Regions from separate parts of the Paenibacillus vandeheii genome, predicted to be linked through region 3. Evidence: riboswitches for the same ligand, from Rfam matches in the RefSeq annotation. Region 3 holds a riboswitch; each other region holds the start of a gene.
The links. Region 3 has a riboswitch for thiamine pyrophosphate ahead of P5G61_RS18190 (thiamine phosphate synthase). Riboswitches for the same ligand answer to the same signal wherever they lie in the genome.
Positions count from the first base shown of each region.

Region 1 (3,279 bases), on a different contig from region 3:
CAAAATCATCGGCATCATAATCTGATCCACCAGTAAATCAAAATCGGAAGCATAGCTTTGACTCTCCAAACTTTTGCGAATCATCATGTCTTCCTGAACACGTTGCTCCAGAATAGCAAGAATACAATCATCTTTCGAACTAAAGAATTTATAAAATGTTCCTTTGGACACACCCGACTCATCTAGGATCATTTGTATGGAGGTGCTGGTCACTCCATGTTTCTCAAAGAGCACAAGAGCAGAGTCCAATAACATTTGTTTCCGTTTATTCATAAGTTCCCCCTGGATGATTTCGGTGGTTCACGTCACGATATCTTGATCATCTAGCGTAAATCCACTGCAAACATCAGATGTTCCTTCCATATCCCCCTGATTTTAATATTCTGGCGATCCATCTCCTGGAAGCCCGCCTTACGCAGCACTCGGATCGATCCGGCATTGTCGGGCAGCGCACCTGCCTCCACTCGTTTGATTCCCGCATCATTCATGGCAAAATTCAGTGCTAGCCCAAGGGCTTCACTCATGTAGCCCTTGCCATTGTGCGCCTGGTCGAGCACATAACCTACGATCCATTTTTGGGTGGAATCCAGTTCAAGCTCGAACAGAGAGATCTCCCCAATGAGCTCATTTGTCGTGTTCAGGAAGATTCCGAAAGAATAACGCTTCCCTTCTTCCCTGGCCTTGTTCCAACTTTCAAGCAGGGTGACCTGACCCTCCAGCGTATAGAATGTCTCCGATCGTTCACTTGCCGAGATCTCTTCAAAAACAGCCCGATTGCGGAGCTGTACATCCAGCAGTGATGCCGCGTCCTCCATGTTCAAAAACCGTAAATAGATGCGTTCTCCACGATTGTTCATCTGTATGTTCATCCTTGTCTCTGGTTGTAGTCTACTTCATCATTAGAAGTACGAGAGTTTCCGTTTATACGCCATATCCCAGAACAGATATTCAAATTCAACACTTCTTCTGAATATGTCCTCAATGGCCTCCAGTTCCTGCTCGGTTTTATGTTCACATAATGCATCCAGTGTATCATAGAACCATTCGAATGAGTTCCGGAATTCATCACTTGCATAATTTTCGATCCAAGTCTGATAGAAATTACCCTCTAATGAATCGCGATATTGTTCTTTTAATCTTGTTGCATAGTCGTAATACGTCCACGCACAAGGGAAAATGACGGCAATGATTTCGGCAACCCCGCCTGTTTGAGCAACACTCATCATATTTGACGTATATGCCTTGTTGAAAAGAGATGGTTTGACAGTATGATGTTCATCCAGTGTTATCCCAAATTCATTCATGTAATTCCGATGCAAATCCATTTCTTCGTACAGAATAGCGTGTTGAATAACCGTAAAGTTCGTCATCAGTTTTTCATCCGCAGCCTTCACTGCACCCATCGCAAAAATCTTCGCATATTCAATCAGATATGTATAGTCCTGGAGTAGATAAAACTTAAACGCTTCCTGATCCAGTGTGCCTTTCCCCATCTCGTGTAAAAAAGGATGATTGTATCCATCTTCCCATACGGTTATGGTCTTGTCTTTTAACGTTCTTGAAAATGACATGATCAGTTCTCCTTTGTCCAAATCATATTGTCCCATCTGCAATCCCGCTATTGCTTCCTGTTATGAAATATACACACCAAAAAGCCCTTGTCCAAATTTCGGCAAGGGCAAAAAATAACATGAGTACATGTCATTTGCTCCCTACGTCAGTATTAACTAACAGGTTCAAAGGGTCAGGTTTTAACCTTCTCAACTGCGAACAGTCCCCCTGCAAATAGCTCAGGCTTATTACAACATGTGTATTTCCAAATGTCCTATTAATCTTCGAGTTTACCTAATTCCTCTTGCAAGCTCTTCAGACGGGTGCGAATGGTTTCAATCCTATTCTGCACTTCACTTAACTGGTTCAAATCCCTTTCGTATGCCTGTTCCTCTTCCTTGGCTTTTGCCAATTCATCCTCTGCAACGCCAATCTGGTGCTCCAGATATATGATATCTGAAGAGCTGCCGTGAGTTAAACGCTGTGAATATGTCATGGTTCACCTCATTTCTGGTCTTCCATTGCTTTTCCTATATTATATGGCTGAATATCGATATCCAAATCCATACCCAGAGCCAATTTGGCCAGTTGACTTCCTATAAAGGGCCCCATCGTCAGACCTGATGCTCCAAGCCCGTTGGCTGTGATCAAGCCATCCCAACCAGGAACAGCACCCATTACCGGAAGAAAACCCGGTGTGAACGGACGGAAGCCTACTCTCACTTCCTGAAACGTGCTATCAGCTAAACCAGGAGCCAGTTCCAATCCTTTATTCAATATTTCCTGCATTCCGCCTGCGGTTACTCTTGTATCATAGCCTTCAATATCATTTTCGTGAGTTGCCCCAATCACAATCTTCTGTTGATCAAAGGCTAACAAATATTGATCCGAAGGAGGCATGGCCACAGGCCAATTCCCAGTATCTTCTCGATCGTGGGCCTGCAAATGCATAATTTGCGCCTTCTGATAATGAACCTTAAAATCAATGCCCAAGGGCTTGAACAGTTCATTGGCCCAAGCGCCGGCACACACAATAACCTCGTCAGCCGATATGACTTTCCCGTCCACAACTACTCCAGTTACCCGATTCGACTCATGTTGAAGTGTCGCGTCCCCATCAATCAGGACCGCTCCATTTCGCTGTGCCGATCGGATCAAGGCATCGCGCAGCGCACGCCCATCGATACGCGCAGCACCGCTGATGTATACAGATTGAAAAGTTTCCTCCAGTAGAGGAAAACGCTGATGGGTTTCTTTTGCATCCAACAGGGTAATATCACCAATCTCCGGTGCATCTTCTTTACGAAGATGTGCCCGTTCCTGCATCTTGTTGAGTTTCTCCACATCGGTATGAATACTAAGCGCACCCACTTGAGCGTAACCCGTTTCCGTTTCCCCTTCACTCTTAAGTTCTTCAATCAACCCGGGATAGAAACGTGCACCTGCCTTGGCAAGCTGATACCAATCCTGATTGCGGCGTTGGGATAACCAGGGACAGATAATCCCAGCAGCGGCATCCGTAGCCTGCCCTCGATCTTTCCGATCTATAATAAGGACCTCTGCACCCCATTTTGCTAATTGATAGGCTGTTGATGCCCCAAGAATTCCTGATCCTATGACGATGACTTTCTTCATGATTGCATTCCTTTCCTAAATCACTGTATCCATTATAGCCTATACTGTTCGACATGATAATGGCAAGGCATTGGCATGGTGATACATACTCCT
Region 1 is NZ_JAROCD010000019.1:68,249-71,527, forward strand. It holds gene P5G61_RS28455 (TetR/AcrR family transcriptional regulator) at 1-273, opposite strand, end outside; gene P5G61_RS28460 (GNAT family N-acetyltransferase) at 324-857, opposite strand; gene tenA (thiaminase II) at 900-1,571, opposite strand; TPP riboswitch at 1,693-1,791, opposite strand; gene P5G61_RS28470 (hypothetical protein) at 1,829-2,047, opposite strand; gene P5G61_RS28475 (NAD(P)/FAD-dependent oxidoreductase) at 2,056-3,186, opposite strand.
Region 1: another riboswitch for thiamine pyrophosphate. It lies ahead of tenA (thiaminase II); the one in region 3 lies ahead of P5G61_RS18190 (thiamine phosphate synthase).

Region 2 (3,279 bases), on a different contig from region 3:
CTGCTGCGAACCCGATCAATGTCAGCTGGATGGTTGCCCATGCGTGTATGCCAAGTCGCTCGGCTTGAGAGGCCGCTTCATTTGCGATGTCAGAAGGCGCAGGCAGCATCCATTTCTCGATATGAAACAGGGAGACGGCTCCCTGCCATACGGCTATAAAGAGAATAACCGCCACAAAGGGCGGCCATACGCTTTTCCAATAGGCATGCATTAGCGATATTTCTCCGTCAGGCTGTCCATGCTGAAGCCGCTCGGGCTATGAGCGATCTTGATCTGTGAGATGATGCTTGGGCTGCCGGCTTCCACAAGAACTTCATGCATTTTGCGAACAACCTCCAGCAGTTCCTCCAGTTCTCCCTCCATCGTGGTATCCAGTGGATTGACCTGATATTTCAGGCCTGACTGTTGAATAACTTCAATGGCACGGTCAACGTAAGGATAGGAATTTTCGCCATTTGGCGTTTTGGGAATGACTTGGATGCTAAGTAGTGTGCTTGCCATGAAAGATCACTTTTCCTTTCGGGTTGGATTGTATAAGTTGAACATAGGGAATGTACACTTTACCACTTCGATTGCAGTACCCTCTTCCGATCGCTGTTATCCCCGGATTTTTTGATTTCATTTTCCGCATGGGGAAAATCCGGGGATAAAGGCGACCACTTCGTTTCTACAGATGGGTTCTGCACTCTTCGTTCTTGTGTACATAATGTTAACTTATACAGTTAGATTTTTATTGGGGTAAGAACTCGTTTGTATACGCTTTGGACACATCTACCTGCTCATCAAGCAGTTTTTTGCTAAACATCCAATCCGTGTAGTTCTGCCATACTTCCTGCTTCTGCTCACCCCAGCGCGGTGCATCATCCTGATATTTTGGACTCAGCCACTTCTGGCTTGCGAGTACAAGATCCTTATCCAGATCCGGTACGGCCTTAATCAAAATGTTGGCAGCTTCTTCGGGATGTTCAATCGCATATTGATATCCTTCGGAAGTCGCTTTCAAGAACGCTTTAACCAGCTCGGGATCATTCTGAATCGTCTGTTCATTCGTCACAAGTACAGGTGTGTAGTAGTCCAGTGCTTCGGAATAATCCTTTACATACAGCATGTCGATTGGTTCTCCGCGAAGTTCGGCTTCAATGCCCGTCCACGCGTAGAAAATCCAGGCAAAGTCGATATCACGTTTTACAGCGGTGAAAAAGTCTGCATCGCCCATGTTAATATTTTTCACTTTGGATACATCGGCGCCTTCGCCTTCCATAATGGACTGCATCACGGCTTCTTCTACCGGGGAGCCCCAGCCCCCATAGGTTTTGCCTTCAAAATCTTTTGGAGACTTGATGCTCCGATCCACCGGAGCGGCAAATCCGGACGTGTTATGTTGAATGACTGCAGCGATGGACACAAGTGGTACGCCCTGTGTGCGGGCCTGGGTCACACTTTCCTGATAACTTACGCCAAAAGGCACTTCGTTCGAAGCCACCATGGTATCCGCGCCTCCGGCACCTGGCTGTACAATCTCGACATTTAAGCCTTCTGCTTTATAAAAACCTTGATCTACGGCCGCATACAGGCCGGTATGATTCGTATTTGGTGTCCAGTCCAGCACGACTTTAATATCCTTGAGGGCTGTATTGTCACCTTCAATGCTATTTTGGGTGTTGCTGCTGCCGTTCTCTCCTGAAGGTGCAGCTTCTTTGCTGCCGCAAGCGGCCACAGTTACCAGCATCACGCACAAAAGCAGCAGTCCCATCATTTTACGCCATCTCATCTTTGAATCTCTCCTTCATGTTGTCCGGCCAGTGGCGCGGGGTACTCCTTGGCTTCATATCCAAGCTTCTTGCATAAATCGACAGATTTATACCAGCTATGATCCGGATGACGTCACTTTTTTTAGCTCTCTGGCTATATAAAAGAACATTAAAAAAGCGCCCCGTTAATCCGGGACGCGTGCAGGCGTTAGAGATGTGGCACTCAGCAAAGAGGCTGGGCTGGGCCAATTCGATATACTCCGATTCCTACGCTGGCATGATCCAGATCAGGTCTAAGGGTCAGTATCTTGGTGGGATACACTCTCAGCCGGCCAATTCCGACTCCCCTGGGAAACTATGAAGTTACGGGCATTACTAGGTGTAATTATAGGCGAGAGGCCGATGCATGTCCAGTCAGGAACTGGATGGAAGAGTACAGCGCTCAAAATGACCCTTATACATTCGCATAACGACCTCTCTTGATGTGTCATTTTTAACAATTTACCGTGGTGTATCGTATAGGGATATCTGACTGAGTGCAAAAGCATCTGATTTCGGGTCATATCCTACCTGTTTCTGTGTGGCTTCCAGATTCAATCGTTTAAACCGATTATTTGAGATCCCATGAAGTATGGTGAAGGGCTCCAGATCTGTAGCTGTAATTGCTTTGAACACCAGATCACACAAGTCAGCCGGACTAATATACGCGCTCATATCCCTTGCCTCCAGAGGCGGACCATCCGGTTGAAAATCATCATATGCCCCAATACGTATCGCAACACTTTGTAACCCCTCGGTATACGCAAAATAGGAAGCGAGTGATTCACCAAAACATTTGCTAACTCCGTACAAATTCCGCGGGCGTGTGGGCATGTCCGGATAGACTTGAGCATCAATGGGATACCCCTCAATCGTCTGTGCGCTGCTTGCCAGAATGACTCTCCGCACTCCTTGGTCTTTAGCTGCACGGAATACATTAAATGTACCTTTGATATTGATGTCCAACAACGATTCATAGAACCCTGCATGCGGGGAAGGATCTCCCGCCAGATGTACAACCACATCCATGCCTTCGCAAGCGTGCTGACAGGCTTCGGGATCTGTCACATCAAGTGCGGTAATCTCATGGCTTGTCTCTTGATACGTATGCAGTCTGTCTATATTCAAATCCGTTAGTCGCAGGTGAAATGCTTCTGACAAGTGTTTGGACAAATCACGTCCAATTTTTCCGGCTGCGCCGGTAATTAAAATGTTCATCAAATCAGCTCCAATTCTTAGCGCTGGAAGAACTCAATCCATTCCTTTTCAGGTCCATAGATGAAGAAATAACGGTAACCATTAGGCAGTGCAATGATCTCTCCATCAATAAACTCGGCCTTGGTTGTCTTAATGCGGTTGTATTCGGATTCAAGGTCATCGACATGGATGGCAAAATGGTGCACCGTTCCTTCGGAAGGCAGCTTGTCACTGTATCCCTGAATCAACTCAATCTCAGTCTCGTTGCTTCCATTGAAGCCGAGAAAGGCGA
Region 2 is NZ_JAROCD010000007.1:136,020-139,298, forward strand. It holds gene P5G61_RS15300 (ABC transporter permease) at 1-211, opposite strand, end outside; gene P5G61_RS15305 (thiamine-binding protein) at 211-501, opposite strand; gene P5G61_RS15310 (ABC transporter substrate-binding protein) at 731-1,771, opposite strand; TPP riboswitch at 1,998-2,110, opposite strand; gene P5G61_RS15315 (NAD-dependent epimerase/dehydratase family protein) at 2,253-3,008, opposite strand; gene P5G61_RS15320 (VOC family protein) at 3,026-3,279, opposite strand, start outside.
Region 2: another riboswitch for thiamine pyrophosphate. It lies ahead of P5G61_RS15310 (ABC transporter substrate-binding protein); the one in region 3 lies ahead of P5G61_RS18190 (thiamine phosphate synthase).

Region 3 (3,279 bases):
TCTGAATGCCTTGAACGGAGACCTTCATATCTGTTCTTCCAGGAAGACTTGTCGCACCAATCCACACTTCCCCATTTGCTTTGGGAACAATATATATATCCTCTGCATACACCGTTTTGTCAGGTCTGTAACCGACATGGTGGGGAGAGAACTGCACCGCTGCAATTTCACCCTTCACAGGCAAAACAGGTGAACCAAGGCCCACTTGTCTCATCAATTCTTCGCCTTGTAACCCTGTAGCGATAATGACATTTCTCGATGTCATTGTTCCAATTGAAGTCTCAATACCTTGCACTCCATTCATGTCCGTATGCAAACAGACATTCTGTACACCTTCCATCACTCTGGCACCCAGGGCCTGAGCCGATCTGACATAAGCCTGCGTTAGATTGACAGGAAGAACCTCGCTCTCGGAAGGTCTGTAATATGCGCCATACGTATCCCTGTTTAACCATGATGCTTCTTGTTGGACAGCCACTCGATCCCACCAGATATGTTCTGTAGGTAAGGAAGACGATCGGTTATACTTGTAACTGCTGACCTCACTGTATGAACGAAAAGGAGTAATAAATCCATGCTGTTGCAAACCCATTTCCACTCCGCTAAGCGAACGGATTCGCTCCTTCTGCTCGTGAAGTAATGCTCTGCTCTGCCGCGCAAGCTTCGCCATCACAGCATGCGTGAATTCCTCACTCTCCGCAGCAAGCATCCCGGCAGCTGCACAGGAAGTTCCCCCGCCTATTCTTGCACGCTCAACCAGAAAAACGTCGTGACCGCGGGTGGCGAGTTCACATGCAATGGCACTACCGATAACTCCTCCACCAACAATAATCGTTTCCGCATGAAGCTTGCCTCGAATCTCTGTTCCACCTTTACTCCTGAATACTGTTCCTGGATGATAACCTGAACGATTCCTGCTCCGGCTTCTTGCTTCCTCTCTCATGTTCTCATCTCCTTGGTTCGGCGTTCTCTGAATCCTTGATTGCCTGCCGCAATGAAGCGGCAGCCAGCTCTGGCTTACTGTTCATCCAAATGGTTGAGATTACCGCAGCGCCTTTGGCACCTGCAGTACGAATAGCCCCGATATTCTCCGGTCTAATCCCGCCAATCGCAATCACTGGAATCGAAACATTGGAGCATACTTCAGCCAACGCAATAAGTCCTCTAGGTTCGCAATTCGGTTTACAATTGGATTCGTATACATGCCCGTAAAAGAGATAATCCGCTCCACGTTCTTCTGCAACTTTCGCTTCTTTCAGAGAATGAACCGACATGCCTACACGAAGCCGGTTCAGTCGATTTAACTCAGCCAGATCATAGCCTTGAATAGCTGCTTGACCCCAATGCACACCACCCAACCACGCATGTTGAGCCAGCTGATCTAAGCCGTTCATAACGATTCGTTTAGATGGAACACCTTGTGTTTTTAGACTTTGCGCCCAATACATCTGCTGCTCTAGGGTCAGCTTTTTTTCCCGAATATGGATAAAATCGATCCATCGCCATACTTTCTTAGCCGTATCTAGAAAAGAGTAAATGTCTCCCTTACCTGGCGAAATAACATGCAGTTCAAATGATCGTGCTGCTACATGTTCATGGAAAATTGACGTCCTGTTCGCCCTCCTCTTACGTGCTTTAGGCTGATATAAAACAACAAAAAAGCCACTCCCGTAGGGGAGTGGCCACGAATTTAGAATTCATGATCAACTGAATGACTGTCGCATGCAATTACTCTATACATAACGCATAGCCAACTATAAAAACCATCCATAGTCGCAACGTAGTATACCTAGAAACCGCATGATTCATCTTGCAGGCAATATCGCAAAGTCAAAGATAACGCCCTTTGTCATTAGCTGAAACGCGCCACTTCCCTACGCTGGTATGATCCAGATCAGGTGCAAAGGGTCCGGAATCGCATTCTTCCATCTCAGCCGCATCGTGCGGCCCCCCTAGTGTTCATATGAAGCTGTAGCCTATGTTACCATAGACATCTTTTTTTGTCACCGTACATTTTCCATTTATTACGTTCTTTATCCATTGCTGAAGACAATGTACGAAATAGCTTATCTGGTATGAAGAAACTATTGTTTCTCGGACCACGCCTCAACATCCCACGTTTTGGTTACCCAGCCTTCATAAAATTCAGGTTCATGGGATACAAGCAGCACGGTACCCTTGAATTCTTGCAGGGCACGTTTCAACTCTGCTTTGGCCGTCACATCCAAATGGTTCGTAGGCTCATCGAACAAAATCCAGTTGCTTTCACGCATCAGAAGCTTACACAAACGAACCTTCGCTTGCTCTCCACCACTAAGCGCGTTAAGCGGACGGGTGATATGCTCATTTTTCAATCCACAACGTGCAAGATGGCCCCGGACTTCATTCTGTGTCAGATGAGAGAATTCATTCCAAACATCTTCGATCGGGGTAATATTACCTGCACGTACTTCCTGTTCAAAATAAGCGGTTTCCAGATAATCACCCAAGAAAGTCTTACCACTGAGGGGTGGAATTTTCCCCAAAATAGTCTTGAGCAGTGTTGATTTACCTACACCGTTACATCCAACAATGGCAATTTTCTCGCCACGCTCAATCGTCATCGTCATTTTGGGCAATAATGCATACGAATATCCAATCTCAAAATCAATACCCTCAAAGACCGTTTTACTGCTCGCTCGGGCATCCTTGAAATTAAACGTGGGTTTGGCTGCTTCGTCTGGACGATCAATCCGTTCAATCTTGCCGAGCTGCTTCTCACGGCTCTTGGCACGACCGGAAGTGGAAGCGCGGGCTTTGTTCCGCTGAATGAAATCTTCCTGCTTCTTGATATACTCCTGCTGTTTCTCATAAGCATCAATATGTTGGGCCTTATTCATGTCAGCCATTTCAAGGAATTTGTTATAGTTGGCTGCATAACGCGTCAACTTGGCAAATTCCAAATGATAAATAACGTTAACGACCTCATTCATAAACTCCGTATCATGAGAGATCAGAATAAACGCGTACGGGTAATCCTTCAGGTAGCGCGTCAGCCATTCAATGTGTTCCACATCGAGATAGTTCGTCGGCTCATCCAGAAGAAGAGCAGTGGGTTTCTCGAGTAAAAGCTTGGCAAGCAATACCTTTGTACGCTGACCACCACTAAGCGCAGCCACGTCACGATCCAGACCGATGGCGGACAAGCCAAGTCCATTCGCCATCTCTTCCACTTTCACATCAATCAGATAAAAATCACCTTGCTCCAATTGCTCCTGAATGTCACCCATTTCTTCCAGC
Region 3 is NZ_JAROCD010000008.1:349,821-353,099, forward strand. It holds gene thiO (glycine oxidase ThiO) at 1-943, opposite strand, end outside; gene P5G61_RS18190 (thiamine phosphate synthase) at 948-1,697, opposite strand; TPP riboswitch at 1,855-1,964, opposite strand; gene P5G61_RS18195 (ABC-F family ATP-binding cassette domain-containing protein) at 2,085-3,279, opposite strand, start outside.